DNA from 2 places in the Streptomyces sp. NPDC059398 genome. Region 2 is predicted to be linked to the other one. Evidence: riboswitches for the same ligand, from Rfam matches in the RefSeq annotation. Region 2 holds a riboswitch; the other holds the start of a gene.
What was found. A riboswitch is a leader RNA that binds a small molecule or an ion and turns the genes downstream of it on or off. The one in region 2 is predicted to bind glycine.
Positions count from the first base shown of each region.

Region 1: it holds a riboswitch for glycine, as region 2 does, so the genes downstream of both, gcvT (glycine cleavage system aminomethyltransferase GcvT) here and gcvP (aminomethyl-transferring glycine dehydrogenase) in region 2, are expected to answer to the same signal.

Region 1 covers NZ_JBHYWP010000003.1:77,852-85,650, reverse strand. The annotation lists gene ACFXBC_RS02280 (ABC transporter substrate-binding protein) at 1-897, opposite strand, end outside; gene ACFXBC_RS02275 (ABC transporter permease) at 944-1,942, opposite strand; gene ACFXBC_RS02270 (enhanced serine sensitivity protein SseB C-terminal domain-containing protein) at 2,281-3,051, opposite strand; gene ACFXBC_RS02265 (enhanced serine sensitivity protein SseB) at 3,353-4,102, opposite strand; gene ACFXBC_RS02260 (AAA family ATPase) at 4,201-4,962, opposite strand; glycine riboswitch at 5,130-5,225, shown strand; gene gcvT (glycine cleavage system aminomethyltransferase GcvT) at 5,367-6,482, shown strand; gene gcvH (glycine cleavage system protein GcvH) at 6,550-6,930, shown strand; gene glyA (serine hydroxymethyltransferase) at 6,948-7,799, shown strand, end outside.
Region 2 covers NZ_JBHYWP010000114.1:16,883-24,681, forward strand. The annotation lists gene gcvP (aminomethyl-transferring glycine dehydrogenase) at 1-2,747, opposite strand, end outside; glycine riboswitch at 2,935-3,033, opposite strand; gene ACFXBC_RS30300 (PRC-barrel domain-containing protein) at 3,174-3,551, shown strand; gene ACFXBC_RS30305 (MBL fold metallo-hydrolase) at 4,024-4,656, opposite strand; gene ACFXBC_RS30310 (MarR family winged helix-turn-helix transcriptional regulator) at 4,754-5,248, shown strand; gene ACFXBC_RS30315 (Bax inhibitor-1/YccA family protein) at 5,404-6,273, shown strand; gene ACFXBC_RS30320 (DUF4287 domain-containing protein) at 6,444-6,674, opposite strand; gene ACFXBC_RS30325 (hypothetical protein) at 6,800-7,117, shown strand; gene ACFXBC_RS30330 (hypothetical protein) at 7,188-7,799, opposite strand, start outside.

The sequences.
Region 1 (7,799 bases), on a different contig from region 2:
CAGACCGGTACCGGCGATGTCAGCGGTGCTGGTGTCGTTGAGCAGGTGCTCGTCGACGGTCGTCGGCTGGACGTTGAAATTCAGGTTGATCTTGTCCGGCAGCGCCTTGCGGACCGGGTCGGTCTTCGGGTCCCACTGCGGGTTGCGGACCAGCGTCGCGCCGCGGCTCTCGCTGTACGAGGCGAACTTGTACGGGCCCGACGACACGATGTGCTGGACGTACGAGGCGCCCTTGTCGGCCTTCTGCGGCACCGGAGCGGTCTGCGAGAAGGACGCGAGGTAGTCCATGTCCGCGAACGGCTTGCTCAGGTGGAAGACGATCGTGGAGTCGTCCGGCGTCTCGATGGACTTGAGACCGTCGGCCGACTTGTCCTTGTAGGGACCCTTGTACTTGTCGCCGTCCTTGAGGTACGTGCTGAAGTACGTGGGCCCGTTGGACAGCGCCTCACGGGCGAAGGTCCGCTCGATGGCGTACTTGACGTCCTTCGAGGTGATCACGGTGCCGTCCTGGAACTTCACGCCCTTGCGGAGGTGGTACGTCCAGGTCTTGGCGTCCGGGGACGCCTTGCCCAGGCTGGTCGCCAGGTCGGGCACGATCTTGAGCCCGTCCTTGCCCGGAGCCGGGTTGAAGGTCACCAGCGCACGCGCGTAGAGGCGGGAGAAGTTCTGCACCCAGCCGTAGTACGTGTTGCCGGGGTCCAGGGAGTCGGCGGCACTTGAGTGCTCGTAGGTGACCGTCCCTCCCTTCTTGCTGGTCTTGTTGACGATGCTGGTCAGAGCTGCGTCTGCCTTGCCATGGCTGCCCCCGCCGCCACTGTCACTGCTCCCGCAAGCGGTGGCAGCGAGCCCCAGCGCTACCGTCGCGGCTATCGCCGCTGCCGTCTTCCTGCTCTTCATGCTGAGGAAAGCCCCCTCGGTTGTCCGGTGTGCGGCACGGCCGCGATTACTTGCCACGGGGGTCGAGTGCGTCACGCAGCCCGTCCCCCAGCAGATTGAAGGCCAGCACGGTGATGAAGATCGCCAGGCCGGGAATGACCATGAACATCGGGTCGACCTGGTAGAGGTCGACCGCGGTGGACAACATGCCGCCCCAGGAGGCCTGCGGCGGCTGGATGCCCACGCCGAGGAAGCTCAGGGACGCCTCGAAGAGGATGTTGGTGGGGATCAGCAGCGTCGAGTAGACGAGGATCGGCGCGACCAGGTTCGGGAGCAGCTCGCGCAGGAGGATGAAGGGCCCGCGGGCCCCCAGCGAGCGGGCGGCCTCGACGAACTCCCGTTCACGCAGGCTGAGCGTCTGCGCGCGGACGATGCGGCCCATGTAGGGCCAGTTGAAGAATCCGATCACGAAGATCAGCACGCAGATACGGAGCGTCAGACCGCTGAGGCCGAACGCGTTGCCCTGCAGCGATGCGGAGATGGAGATCGCGAACAGCAGCAGCGGGAACGCCAGGAAGGTGTCCATCAGACGGCTGATGCCGCTGTCCACCCAGCCGCCGTAGAAGCCGGCCACCACGCCCATCACGACACCGATGACCACCGAGAGGAGCGTCGACCCGGCGGCGACCACCAGGGAGACCCAGGAGCCCTCGATGATGCGCGCCAGGATGTCCCGGCCGGTCTGCGGCTCCACACCCAGCGGGTGGCTCCAACTGATGCCGCCGAAGCTGCCCTTGGGCCCCAGCAGAGCCGGGTCCACCAGATTCTGGTGGAAGCCGTTGGGGTCGAGCCCGAACATCGCCTGGATCGGCTTGGAGAGGAGGGCGACCAGCACCAGCAGGATCACGACGACCCCGCCGGCCATGGCGACCTTGTCCCGCTTGAAACGCGTCCAGGCGATCCGGCCGAGCGAACGGCCCTCGATCTGGCTCTGCGTGGCCCCCGTGAGTACTGCCTCCGGCTGCGCTTCGGCAGTCGACCCGGTGGTCTCGATCGGTGCGGTCACAGTGCCTTTGACCCCTCCCGGCCGGCGGTGGCCGGCCCGTACCTGCCGCGGTGGCGGCTGCTGTGCATCTAGCGCATCGGGTGATGCCACTGTGCTGAAGTGACGGAATGTGTTCATGGCACGTCGCAACAAGGGCACGACGATGCTCGATGCAGGGAGTCTTCATTGCGGTTGCGATCACCCGCCAGACCTGAAGGTGAATGTATGCGCAACCGTGATGCGGTTAATGGACTTCCGTTATCCGGACGTCAGGACCGGCTGAGCGGAAACTTTCCTCACCAATGGGCCAGTTCGGACATCGCACCCAACAACCGCTGTTGACGGCCCAATTGGGACACTCAGCCTACCGGCGGGTATCCGTATCCCGCCGCGGGAGAGGAGGCCGCGTGGGCCTCACGGTCGTAGAAGGGGCGGCAGTTGGCCCGCAGCCACATCCCGACCGGGTCGTACGCGTCGGAGAGCGCCACGGTCGACACCGGCAGCCCCTCCGGAACCGCGGCGATCGACTGCTGCATCATCGCCCGCACCGAATCCACGGACTGCTGGCTGGTGTCGTACAGATCGAGCCCGATGGCCAGATACGGGGTGCCGAGCGCGGGCTGCACCCAGGCCCGGCTCAATGAGCGGATCGCCGGGGTGTGGTGGGCGCTCTGGGTGAGCAGCGCGTAGAACTGCGGGATCTCGATGGCCGGTTCGGAGAGCCGCAGCGGTCCGGCGGGCATCCGGTCCAGACCGGTGGCGATACGGCGCAGGTCGGTCCAGGGGATGCCGACACCGCCGCCGGGGGCATGCGGATTGAGCCAGATTCCCCAGTGGTCCGGGTAGAGGGAGCGCGCGATGTCACGGCCGGTGACCACCTCGTGCGAACGGTTCCAGCCGGAGACCGCCAGCTCCTGCGCCGATGTCACACACGGGGCGTAACCGAGGCCTTCGATCTCCATGTTCCCGTACTGGGCGTCCGGCGACCCGGCCCGGCCGTTCCAGAGCAGCATCCAGACCTGGCTGTCGGCGAGCGCCTGCAGCAGTGCCTCATAGGCGTCGTACCGCCCGGGGGTCACCTGGAGCAGCATCTGCTCGACCTGCCCGGCCGTCGTGCCCGACGCGCTCACCCTGGGTCCCGCCCCTCTTCGATCCACCCGTTGACGTGCTTGTGCCATGCGCCGGGACGCGGCCCGCCCGGCGCGGTCCACACCGTTCGCCCGTGCGATTCCGGCCATCCGGCCGGCCGCTGGTCCGCCCGTCCGGTCGGCCGCACGATTCCGGCCAGTCCGCGGGCCGGCCGTCCCGTGCGTCCCACGCATCCGACCAGCTTAGGCTGCGGCGGGTTCGGTGCGCCTGCGCGGCACCGGACCGTCCGCTCCTCCCGTCCCGCGGTACCGGGCCCGCCGCAGCGGCCCCTCGGTACCGCCCCTACAGCACCGGCCCCTCCGCCCCGGCCCTGACGTAGAACGGCCTGACCTTCTCCAGCATCCAGTCGGCGACCGGGTCCTGCGCCACATCGAGGAGGACGAGATTGACCGGCCAGCTCACCTCGACCCGGTGCAGCGCCCGGCCGAGCGCGTCCATCGGGGCGTTGCGGCCCGCGCCGTCCCATGTCGCGAACTCGACCCCGACGAAGAGGACCGGGTCGCCGCCCTCGATGGAGGCGAGGGCCCGGCGGGCCGAGCGGACCACACCCGACTCCTCGAACTCGCCCGCGGCGGCGGAGAGGAAGTCGACCGGCTCCTCCTGCCAGTCCGGCTCGAAGAGCCGCACCCGGCCGCCGGTCGCGGGCCCGTCGAGGGGGGTCCGGCCGCTGCGGCAGAGTTCGGCCACCGCGGGCGGCGGCAGCGGCATGCCGATCGCACCGCCCGGGTTCACCACGAGACCCAGCTGCGGCGGCAGCCCCCGGGCGAACTCGACGGCGGGGGCCACCGCGAAGGAGTAGTGCGAGCCGACGCACTGGAGGAACTGCGCCTCCGAGCTGAAGACCGGCACATAGGCCCCGCCCTCGATCTCGACGGTGGGCAGGTCGAGTGAACTGCTCTCCTGCCCGCCGCCGTTGGGCAGCGGAACCCAGAGATTGCTGCGCCCCAGCACCTCGATCAGCCGGCCGCCCGCGCCGGGGTTCCCGACCGATGCGGTCAGGACCTCTTCGAGCTCATTTCCCGGCCATGCCATGTCCACCGAGGTATCCCCTTCTCACCTGTGCATCCGTGCACGCGTTCACCTGCCGACCGACCCTAACGGCCCCCGCCACGACAGACAGCTGAGCTCCTTCAATCCGCCGCCCCGAAGCGGATCGCGCGCAGCACGGCCGCAGCCTCCCGGTCGAGCAGCACGGCCGAACGGCAACCGGCGGGCAGCCGCGCCCGCTCGGCCGCCCGGACCAGCCCGGCGACCGCCCCGCGGTGCCGGGCGAAGGCGTACGCGGAGACCTTCCGGCCGCGCTCGGCCTGGCCGGCCAGCGCCATCGCGGGCGTCACGTCGAGCAGCAGCAGATGCAGGGCGCTGCCGCGCCGCCGCGCCGTGCGGGCCAGCAGGGCACGGACCCAGAAGTGCGTACCGCAGTCGTGCACGACGACACCGGCACCCGAGCGCAGGGCCCGCCACAGCCTGCCGTAGTGGGCGGCCCGCACCAGCGGCCGGTAGCTCCAGTACGGCAGCAGGCGCGGCAGCCGGCGCTCCCAGCGGTCCCGGGTGTCCTGCGAGTCGATTCCGTACGCCCCGGCGGCCCTGCGCAACAGCGTGGACTTGCCGCTGCCCGGCAGTCCGGACAGGACCACCACGTCCCCCGCGGCGAACACCAGGGCGTGCGGGCTGCGGCCGGTCCGCCGGCGCAGGTCCCGCACCGCGGGCGCGCGCCCGGATCCCGCCCGTCCACTCCGTACGGCCGGCCCGGCCACGGTCCGTGCGGGCCCCGGCCCCACCGTCCGCCCGGCCGCCTCCTGCCCGGATCCCGCCGGCCACCCGGCCCCGGCCCCCGGCCCGCCGGGCACCGTCTCCGGCGCCGGATCCGCACGCCGCTCCTGTCCCACCATGGCCGCTCCCCCTGTCGGGCCACCCCGTACGCCGCCTGCGCCTGCGCATGCCTGCGTCCTTGTGCATACCCCCGTCGGCGAAGTGTAAAGAAAGAGTAATGCGAGACCGGTGGGGCAACGATCGCCCGGCATGCGATGATGTGCGCGCCAACTCCATACAGGCCGTTCGAATCCGCGCGGGAGAGTTCCCGGTCACTGGCCGGGGCGCCGAAGGAGCAAGTCCCTCCCTTGTAATCTCTCAGGCCCCGTACCGCGCGGACGAGGCAGATCTGAAAAGCGGACCGCCCCGCGGTCCCACCCAAGGTGCAAGCCGCGCCCTCCCGACAGGCGCCGGCGAACCTCTCAGGTTCCGATGACAGATGGGGAGGATCGTCCTCGTCTGTCATGCCCCGGGAGTACCGCATATGAGCCCCACGCCCCGCCTCACCGCACTCGACGCCCTGCACCGTTCGCTGGGCGCGACCATGACCGACTTCGCGGGCTGGGACATGCCGCTGCGCTACGCCAGTGAGCGCGACGAGCACATCGCCGTACGGACCCGTGCCGGTCTCTTCGACCTCTCCCACATGGGCGAGATCACCGTCAGCGGCCCGGAGGCCGTGCGGCTGCTCGACCACGCGCTGGTCGGCAACATCTCCACCGTCGGCAACGGCCGCGCCCGCTACACCATGATCTGCCAGGAGGACGGCGGGATCCTGGACGACCTGATCGTCTACCGGCTGGGCGAGCAGGAGTACATGGTCGTCGCCAACGCGGGCAACGCACAGACCGTCCTGGACGCGCTGACCGCACGCGCGGGCGGTTTCGACGCCGTCGTACGGGACGACCGCGACGCCTACGCCCTGCTGGCCGTACAGGGCCCGGAATCCTCCGGCATCCTGAAGTCGCTCACCGACGCCGACCTGGACGGGCTGAAGTACTACGCCGGTCTGCCCGGCACCGTCGCCGGTATCCCTGCGCTCATCGCCAGGACCGGCTACACGGGCGAGGACGGTTTCGAGCTGTTCACCGCCCCGGCCGACGCCGAGAAGCTCTGGCAGGCCCTCACCGAAGCGGGCACCCCGGCCGGTCTCGTGCCCTGTGGTCTGTCCTGCCGCGACACCCTGCGCCTGGAGGCCGGCATGCCGCTGTACGGCCATGAGCTGACCACCGCGCTGACGCCCTTCGACGCCGGTCTCGGGCGGGTCGTCAAGTTCGAGAAGGAGGGCGACTTCGTCGGGCGCACCGCCCTGGAGGCCGCCGCCGAGCGCGCCGCTTCGGCCCCGCCGCGCAAGCTGGTCGGCCTGATCGCCGAGGGCCGCCGGGTCCCCCGCGCGGGCTACCAGGTCGTCGCGGACGGCCAGGTCGTCGGCGAGGTCACATCGGGCGCCCCGTCCCCGACGCTGGGCAGGCCGATCGCCATGGCGTACGTCGACGCGGCATACGCGGAGCCCGGCACGTCCGGTGTGGGCGTGGACATCCGCGGTACCCATGAGCCGTACGAGGTCGTGGCCCTCCCCTTCTACAAGCGCCAGAAGTGACCCACACCATCTCAGCCCGTAAGACCACTGTTCACCAGCACTCCCCCGCATCCAGGAGAATCAGGTCATGAGCAACCCCCAGCAGCTGCGTTACAGCAAGGAGCACGAGTGGCTGTCGGTCGCCGAGGACGGCGTCTCGACGGTCGGCATCACGGAGTTCGCGGCCAACGCGCTCGGTGACGTCGTCTACGCCCAGCTCCCTGAGGCCGGGTCCACGGTCACCGCGGGCGAGACCTGCGGCGAGCTGGAGTCGACCAAGTCGGTCAGCGATCTGTACGCCCCGGTCTCCGGTGAGATCACCGAGATCAACCAGGACGTCGTCGACGACCCGTCGCTGGTGAACACCGCCCCGTACGAGGGCGGCTGGCTGTTCAAGGTGCGCGTCACCGGCGAGCCGGACGACCTGCTCTCCGCCGACGAGTACGCCGCTCTCTCCGCCGGCAACTAGGGACCTAGGGACTATTGATGTCACTTCTTGATTCCTCCCTCCACGAGCTCGACCCGGACGTCGCCGCCGCTGTCGACGCCGAGCTGGTCCGCCAGCAGTCCACCCTCGAAATGATCGCCTCGGAGAACTTCGCTCCGGTCGCGGTCATGGAGGCCCAGGGCTCCGTCCTCACCAACAAGTACGCCGAGGGCTACCCGGGCCGCCGCTACTACGGCGGCTGTGAGCACGTCGACGTGGTCGAGACGATCGCGATCGACCGTGTGAAGGCGCTCTTCGGCGCCGAGCACGCGAACGTCCAGCCGCACTCGGGCGCCCAGGCGAACGCGGCCGCGATGTTCGCGCTGCTCAAGCCCGGTGACACGATCATGGGCCTGAACCTCGCGCACGGCGGTCACCTGACCCACGGCATGAAGATCAACTTCTCCGGCAAGCTCTACAACGTGGTCGCGTACCACGTCGACGAGGAGACCGGCCAGGTCGACATGGCCGAGGTCGCCCGCCTCGCCAAGGAGACCCAGCCGAAGCTGATCGTGGCCGGCTGGTCCGCCTACCCGCGCCAGCTGGACTTCGCCGCGTTCCGCGAGATCGCCGACGAGGTCGGCGCGTATCTGATGGTCGACATGGCGCACTTCGCCGGCCTGGTGGCCGCGGGTCTGCACCCGTCGCCCGTCCCGCACGCGCATGTCGTCACCACGACCACGCACAAGACGCTGGGCGGCCCGCGCGGTGGTGTGATCCTCTCCACCGCCGAGCTCGCCAAGAAGATCAACTCGGCGGTCTTCCCCGGTCAGCAGGGCGGCCCGCTGGAGCATGTGATCGCGGCGAAGGCGGTCGCCTTCAAGGTGGCGGCGACGGACGACTTCAAGGAG
Region 2 (7,799 bases):
TACGCGTGGGACCACTCGCCGCCCAGCGCCGCCGCGGTGTGCGGGGCGTTGCACAGCGGGTTGTCGCCGGCCGGCCACTCCCCGGACGCGATCTTCTCGATCTCGGCGCGGATCGCGATCATCGTGTCGCAGAACCGGTCGAGCTCGGCCAGGTCCTCGCTCTCGGTGGGCTCGATCATCAGCGTTCCGGCCACCGGGAACGACATGGTCGGCGCGTGGAAGCCGTAGTCGATGAGGCGCTTGGCGATGTCGTCCACGCTCACGCCGGTCGCCTTGGACAGCGGCCGAAGATCGACGATGCACTCGTGCGCGACCAGCCCCTTGGGGCCGGTGTACAGCACCGGGAAGTGCGGTTCGAGACGCTTGGCGATGTAGTTCGCGGCCAGCACGGCCACCTGCGTCGCCCGCTTGAGCCCCTCGCCACCCATCAGACGTACGTACGCCCAGGAGATCGGCAGGATCCCGGCCGAGCCCCACGGCGCGGCCGAGACCGGTCCGACGCCCGTCTCGGGACCGGCGGTCGGCTGCAGCGGGTGGTTGGGGAGGTACGGCGCGAGGTGGGCCCGTACACCGACGGGGCCGACACCGGGGCCGCCGCCGCCGTGCGGGATGCAGAAGGTCTTGTGCAGATTGAGGTGCGAGACGTCCGAGCCGAACTTGCCGGGCTTGGCGAGTCCGACCAGCGCGTTCAGGTTGGCGCCGTCGACGTACACCTGCCCGCCCGCTTCGTGCACCGCGGCGCAGATGTCGGTGATGTGCTCCTCGAAGACTCCGTGGGTCGACGGATAGGTGACCATCAGCACGGACAGCTCGTCGCGGTACTGCTCGATCTTGGCGTTCAGGTCGTCGACGTCGACGTCACCGTCCTCGCGGGTCTTCACGACCACGACCTTCATCCCGGCCATCACCGCACTTGCGGCGTTGGTGCCGTGCGCCGACGACGGGATGAGGCAGACGGTGCGCGCGGTGTCGCCGTTGGCCCGGTGGTAGGCGCGCACGGCCAGCAGACCGGCCAGCTCACCCTGCGACCCGGCGTTGGGCTGGAGGGAGACCTTGTCGTATCCGGTGACCTCGGCGAGCCGCTCCTCCAGCTCCTGAATGAGCGTCAGGTAGCCCTGGGCCTGCTCGACCGGGGCGAAGGGATGCATCGCACCGAACTCGGGCCAGGTGACCGGCTCCATCTCGGTGGTGGCGTTGAGCTTCATCGTGCAGGAGCCGAGCGGGATCATCCCCCGGTCCAGCGCGTAGTCACGGTCGGCCAGCTTGCGCAGGTAGCGCAGCATCGCCGTCTCGGAACGGTGCTGGTGGAAGACCGGGTGGGTGAGGACGGCGTCCTCGCGCAGCAGCCCCGAGGGCAGCGCGTCGGCGGTGCGCCCGTCGAGCGCGTCGATGTCGCCCTCGGCGCCGAAGGCGGCCCAGACGGCGGCCAGCTGGGTACGCGTGGTGGTCTCGTCGCAGGCGATGGAGACCAGGTCCGCGTCGACCTGGTGGAGGTTGACCCCGCCCTCCCGGGCGGCGGCGACGACCTCGGCGGCCCGGCCCCCGGTCCGTACGGTGAGGGTGTCGAAGAAGTCGCCGTGCACGACGTCGGCCCCTGCGGCGCGCAGTCCCTCCGCGAGGACGGCGGCGTACCGGTGGGTGCGCCGGGCGATGTCCCGCAGGCCGTCGGGGCCGTGGTAGACGGCGTACATCCCGGCCATCACGGCGAGGAGCACCTGTGCGGTGCAGATGTTGCTGGTGGCCTTCTCGCGGCGGATGTGCTGCTCACGGGTCTGCAGGGCCAGCCGGTACGCCTTGTTGCCGTCGGCGTCGACGGAGACCCCGACGAGCCGGCCCGGCAGGCTGCGCGCGAACTTCTCGCGTACGGCCATGAACCCGGCGTGCGGCCCGCCGAAGCCCATCGGGACGCCGAACCGCTGCGTCGTGCCGACCGCGATGTCGGCGCCCAGCTCACCGGGCGAGGTGAGCAGCGTCAGCGCCAGCAGATCGGCGGCGACGGTGACGACCGCGCCCAGCTCGTGGGCGCGCTCGATGAGGGGGGCGATGTCCCGGACCCGGCCGGAGGCGCCGGGGTACTGGAGCAGGACGCCGAAGACACCGCGCTCGGCCACATCGGCCGGGATGCCGTCCGCGAGGTCGGCGACGACGACCTCGACACCGGCCGGCTCGGCGCGCGTGCGGATCACCGCGACGGTCTGCGGAAGGGCGTCGGCGTCGACCAGGAAGACACCGTTCTTGACCTTGCCGACCCGGCGCGCGAGGGACATCGCCTCGGCCGCCGCGGTGCCCTCGTCGAGGAGCGAGGCGCCCGAGGTGGGCAGACCGGTCAGATCGGCCACCACGGTCTGGAAGTTCAGCAGCGCCTCCAGACGTCCCTGGGAGATCTCCGGCTGGTAGGGCGTGTACGCCGTGTACCAGGCGGGGTTCTCCATGACGTTGCGCAGGATGACCGGCGGGGTGAACGTGCCGTAGTAGCCGAGCCCGATCATCGGGGCGAGGACCTGGTTGCGGTCGGCGAGCGCGCGCAGTTCGCCGAGGACCTCGGCCTCGGTGCGGGCGTCCGGGAGGTTCAGCGCGTCGGTGGTCCTGATGACCTCGGGGACGGCGGCCGATGTGAGCTCGGCGAGCGATCCGTAACCGACGTGGGCGAGCATCTTGGCCTGGGCCCCCGCGTCGGGCCCGATGTGGCGCTGCTCGAAGGGGGTGCCACGCTCCAGCTGGGAGAGCGGAGTGCGAGGGGAAGTCATGGCGGAGGCCTCCTGGTCGTTACGACCTGCGAGGGGTACCACGGCACGGGTACCCGGACGGCCTCCCCCTCTGTCATCTCAACCTGAGAGTTTCACCGGCCCGCCTTTCGACGTGCCCGCTTTCACCGTCGGTGAGGTAGGGATCCGGACGTGCCCGCCCGACGCCCGCCCTGCTTTCCAGAGTGACCTCGTCCGCGCGGTACGTGTGCCTGAGAGATTCCGGGGAGGAGTTGCTCCTTCGGCGCCCCCGGACGATGTGTCCGAAGGGCTCTCCCGCGCGGGGTCAGCAGCCACTGGCCAGCGTACCAGCGAGCCGCTTCGCACGGTGTTCGAGTGGCCGATACCCCGGATCTGGACTTCTCTGAGGGGAAGACCTTCGCAGGGGGCGGGAGACAGCGTGTTCCGTCGCGATCAGTTGGAGGAACCGTGCAGACCGACATAGATCCGCGCAGCCTGATCGGCCGCAAGGCATTCGACCGCAACGGCCTCAAGATAGGCACGGTCGACGAGGTCTACCTCGACGACGCCACCGGAGTCCCCGAGTGGGCCGCGGTACGCACCGGGCTGTTCAGCCGGGATGCCTTCGTCCCGCTGAAACCGAGCGAGCTGGTCAGCGAGACCCTGCGGGTGCCCTTCGACCGGACCCTGATCAAGGAAGCGCCGGACTTCGGTGTCGGCCGCCACCTCTCACCGGAACAGGAACTCCAGCTCTACCACCACTACGGGCTCGGTATTTCGGCCCCCACACCGCCCCCGCCCGACCGCGACTTCGGCCGGCTCGCGGGCGAGGAGGAACGCGCCTGACCCGCTTCCCCGGACGCGGCGCCCGACCGACCCGGCGCGGCTCCCGACCTCGCGCCGTCTTCCCCGGCCCAGGACCCCGGCCGACCCGTCGCCGCCCCGGACCCCGCGCCATCTTCCCCGGCCCTGAACCCCGGCCCGGGGCGGGGCGCCCCCCGCCCCCCGCCGCCCCCCCGGGGGCCCAGCTGTCCCCGGCTCATCCGGGCCGGAACCCCTTCGACCGGGGGCATTTCCCGAAGCCAGAGCGTCATCGCAGGTCAGAGGGCGGGGCGATTCCGGTTCAAGTCCGGTTCCGGGCACTCCCGCCGGACGCCGGGCGCGGCCGGCGGAAGGTGCCGACGCGGGCACGTCGCCGGGAACCTCGTGCCGTCGAGCAGAGTACGTGTCCGGATTTCCTTGCCCGTGACCGATTGCCGTGGTGCAACCGGCCCGGAAACGCGGGGCGTTGGCCCGGCCCCCCTCCCGGATCCCCGGATCAGAGCTCGGTGGATGCGCCCGGGGCGAGAATCTCCAGCGGGATGCCGGTCAGTCCGTCCTCGCCGAGGAACATGGCGGCCGAACTCTGGCCCAGCTCGCTGAGCATCAGCTCGTGGATCTGGATGCTGCGGCCGGGGCGCACGGCTTGCACGAAGTCGGCGGCCTCGCCGAACTTCGTCCACGGGCCGCTGGTCGGCAGCAGCAGCGTCTCGACGGGGGCCTCGGGCACGGAGTAGGAGTCGCCGGGGTGGAAGACGCGGCCCTCCACCAGGAACCCGACGTTCTGCCCCTGCGGGATCTTCTCGTGGATGAGCGCGTGCTGCTCGCCGTGCACGGTCACCTGGAAGCCCGCGACGTCGATCCGGTCGCCGGCCGACACGGCGACAGCCTGCGCACCCAGCTTCGCCGCCGCCTCGGCGGTGGTGTGGACCGTGAGGCCGGGGCGCCTGGCCAGCTCCGCCCTGAGTGCGGCCTCGTCGAAGTGGTCGAAGTGCTCGTGGGTGACGAGGATCGCGTCGGCGTCGGCGATCAGCTCAGCCGCGTTCGGTGTGAAGGTGCCCGGGTCGATCAGCAGGGTGCGGTCGCCGTCGGTGAGGGTGACACAGGCGTGGGCGTGCTTGGTGAGGCGCATGGGATTCCTCTCTCTGTTCTCTGTACTCAATCTCTGCATCTGATCTCTGCACTGATCTCTGCAACGAAACTGTACAGCCACATTGTATATTTTCCGGATGGACCTTGATGACGAAGACATCGCCGAGGAGCTGCGGCGCTCGATCGGGCGGTTCGTGCGCGCCGTCCGTGCCCGCGCCGACACGGTGCCGCCGATGCAGGCCACGGCGCTGGGGACGCTCGACCGCGAGGGCCCGCAGACCATCGCCGGTCTGGCCGCCGCACACGGGGTGAAGCACCAGAGCATGAGCCGTACGGTCATCGAGCTGGAGGCGCTCGGTCTGGTCAGCCGCTCCCGTAACCAGCGCGACGGGCGCTCCTTCCTCATCGCGATCACTCCGGCGGGCGCCGAGGCCCTCGACGGTGACCGGCGCACCCGCCGTCGCTGGGTGGCGGACACCATCGCGGAGCGGCTGACCGCCGACGAGAGACGCACCCTGCTCGCCGTCCCGGACCTGCTCGACCGTCTCTCGGGCGCTGCCGAGCGGCCGGAACGACCCCGGCCGGGGTCGGTGGGGGCCCATGCCAGGGAAGCCGGTCCGGATCGGCCGTGAGGTGCCCGCGCCGGGGATGACCACGGTCCGGCCCGCATCGAAGGCACCGAAGGCACCGAAAGCACCGAAAGATCCTTCCCAGGCACTACGTCCTTCTCTTTGCTCTCCCATTACTCTGGTCCCGAGGCCACGCACCGTGGCCACTGAGGAGTGAGATGAGGAGCAGCAACCCGGTCTTCTCGCGACGGGGCTTCAGCCGCGACAACGGCTACGCGGGGTTCAACGCGGCGCCGCAGGCCGGGGGCCCAGCGGTAGGGACCAACCCGTACGCGCAGAACCCGTCAGGCCAGAACCCGTACGCCGCCAACCCGTACGTGACCGACCCCGACGGCCCCCAGGCGCCCGCCCGCGCCGGCGCGATGACGATGGACGACGTCGTCACGCGTACGGCCGTCACGCTCGGCACGGTCGTGGTCGGCGCGGCTCTGGCCTGGGTGCTGCTGCCGGTCTCGTCGACCAGTTACGGACTGGCCTTCGGCTCCGCGCTGGTGGCCTTCGTCCTGGCGATGGTGCAGTCCTTCAAGCGGACACCGGCGCCCGCGCTGATCCTCGGTTACGCGTTCTTCGAGGGCATCTTCCTCGGCGTGATCAGCGAGATGTACAACAGCCAGTGGTCGGGTGCGCCCTTCCAGGCGGTGCTGGGCACGATGGCGGTGTCGGCCGCGAGCCTGGTGGCGTACAAGCAGCGCTGGATCCGGGTCACCGCGCGGTACGCCTGGATCGGCATGATCATCGCCATGGCCTTCCTCATGGTGATGGTGGTCAATCTGCTGCTGGTCGCCTTCGGTGTCGCCGGTGACGGCGGACTGCGCGACTTCGGGCCGCTCGGCGCGCTCGTCGGGGTGCTGGCGATCCTGATCGGCTGCTTCTTCCTGACGCTGGACTTCAAGCAGATCGAGGACGGCATCACCTACGGCGCTCCGCGCGAGGAGTCATGGCTCGCGGCCTTCGGGCTGACCATGTCGCTCGTCTGGATCTACCTGGAGATGCTGCGGCTGGTCGCGATCTTCAGCGGTAACGACTAGATCGGTAACGACTGGATCCAGAGCGGCCATCGGCCGACAGTGAGGGGCCCGTCCGGACGTTCTCGTTCCGGGCGGGCCCCTTCGGCTTCACTGGACCGGTGTTCACTGGACCGGCGTTCACTGGATCGGATGAGCGGCTCTGTGGTGCCGGGTGAGTTCCCGGAGGGCTGCTACAGCAGGCGCCGTGCGGCTCGTCTCAGGTCGTACTCGTGGATGATCGCCTTGGCATGGCCGTAGGCGAGGTGGTGTTCGGTCCTGAGCCAGCTGACCTTCTCGTCGAAGCGGACGAGGGTGGGGCCTTCGTCGACGGCGCGCAGCCAGTCGGACACTTCACGGCCCGTGCACTCGGGGATGCGGGAGAGCATGTTGCGATGGGTCTCTTCGGAGAAGACTTGGGACATCGGCGCCTCCGGAGGCATTGCGCTGAGTCGGCCTTGCTGAGTCGGCCTTACTGGTGCCTTCCCTGCACCGTGCCTCAGCATCGGCCCGTTGGCAACAGTCCGGGGCGGGCGCGTAGGGTCGCGGCGTGCTCGATACGACCCCTCTCACCGCCGCCGCCGACCGCTTCGCCGACCGGCTGCGCTCCGCACCGCAGAGCCGGCTCCAGCGGGGTGCCGCCGCCGTCGGGCTCGCGCTGGCCAGGGAACTGTCGTCGCGTGCCCAGCGCCTGGAGTCTCCGGACTCCGCCGTGCGGACCATGCCGGATGCCGGGATGTTCGCGGTGGCCGACCAACTCGCCGTCGCCGCACACGACTTGGCCGAGGAGCTGCGAACGGCCCCGTCCGTCGAGCTGGACGAGGCCGTGAAGTCGGTGGAGTCGGCGGAGGCCGGATCGGGGCTGTGAGGGGCGCGAGCGGTGCGACCCGGGGGGCGTGAGATACGCAAGTCCCGTGCGGGCGCGCCCCGGTGGTGCGTTACAGCGACGCTATGACGCGGTCCGCGAGGATGTAGACGTTCTCCTCGCCGCAGGTGAAGGTCAGCGCGTACGCACCGGAGATGCCGGAACCGCCCAGCAGGACCGGGTTGTCGCCCGCGCGCAGGGCCTCGGAGAGCCGCTCGGCGGTCTCGCGGTGGCCCGGGGTCATGCAGAGCGTGGTGCCGTCCGTGAAGACGTACACATCGAGCGTCCCGAGCGGGCCGGGACGGACGTCGGAGAGCGCGGTGCGGGTCTCGGCCAGCTCTTCGAGGCGGGTCACCATGCGCTCGTGCTCGGTCACCACCGGGGTCTGCACCGGGACGAAGTCGGGGTGCGAGGGGTGCCTGCGGCGGGCCGCGGCCAGTTCGGCGCTGTCCGGCGCGTACTCCTCGGCGCCCGGCTCCTCGTCCGCTTCGGCGCTCTGCTCGACGGCCGACTCCAGCTCAGGACCGAAGCCGGTCTCGAAGGCCGGGTCCATGCCGGTGAAATCGGTCTGGCGCGGCAGGAAGAACGCGGCGTCGTCCCCGAGGCCGGTCAGACCGCCGAGGAGGGACGGGGCGTCCGCCGCGTCGCGGGACTCCTGGGCGGCCCAGAAGGCGCGCGCCTCGGC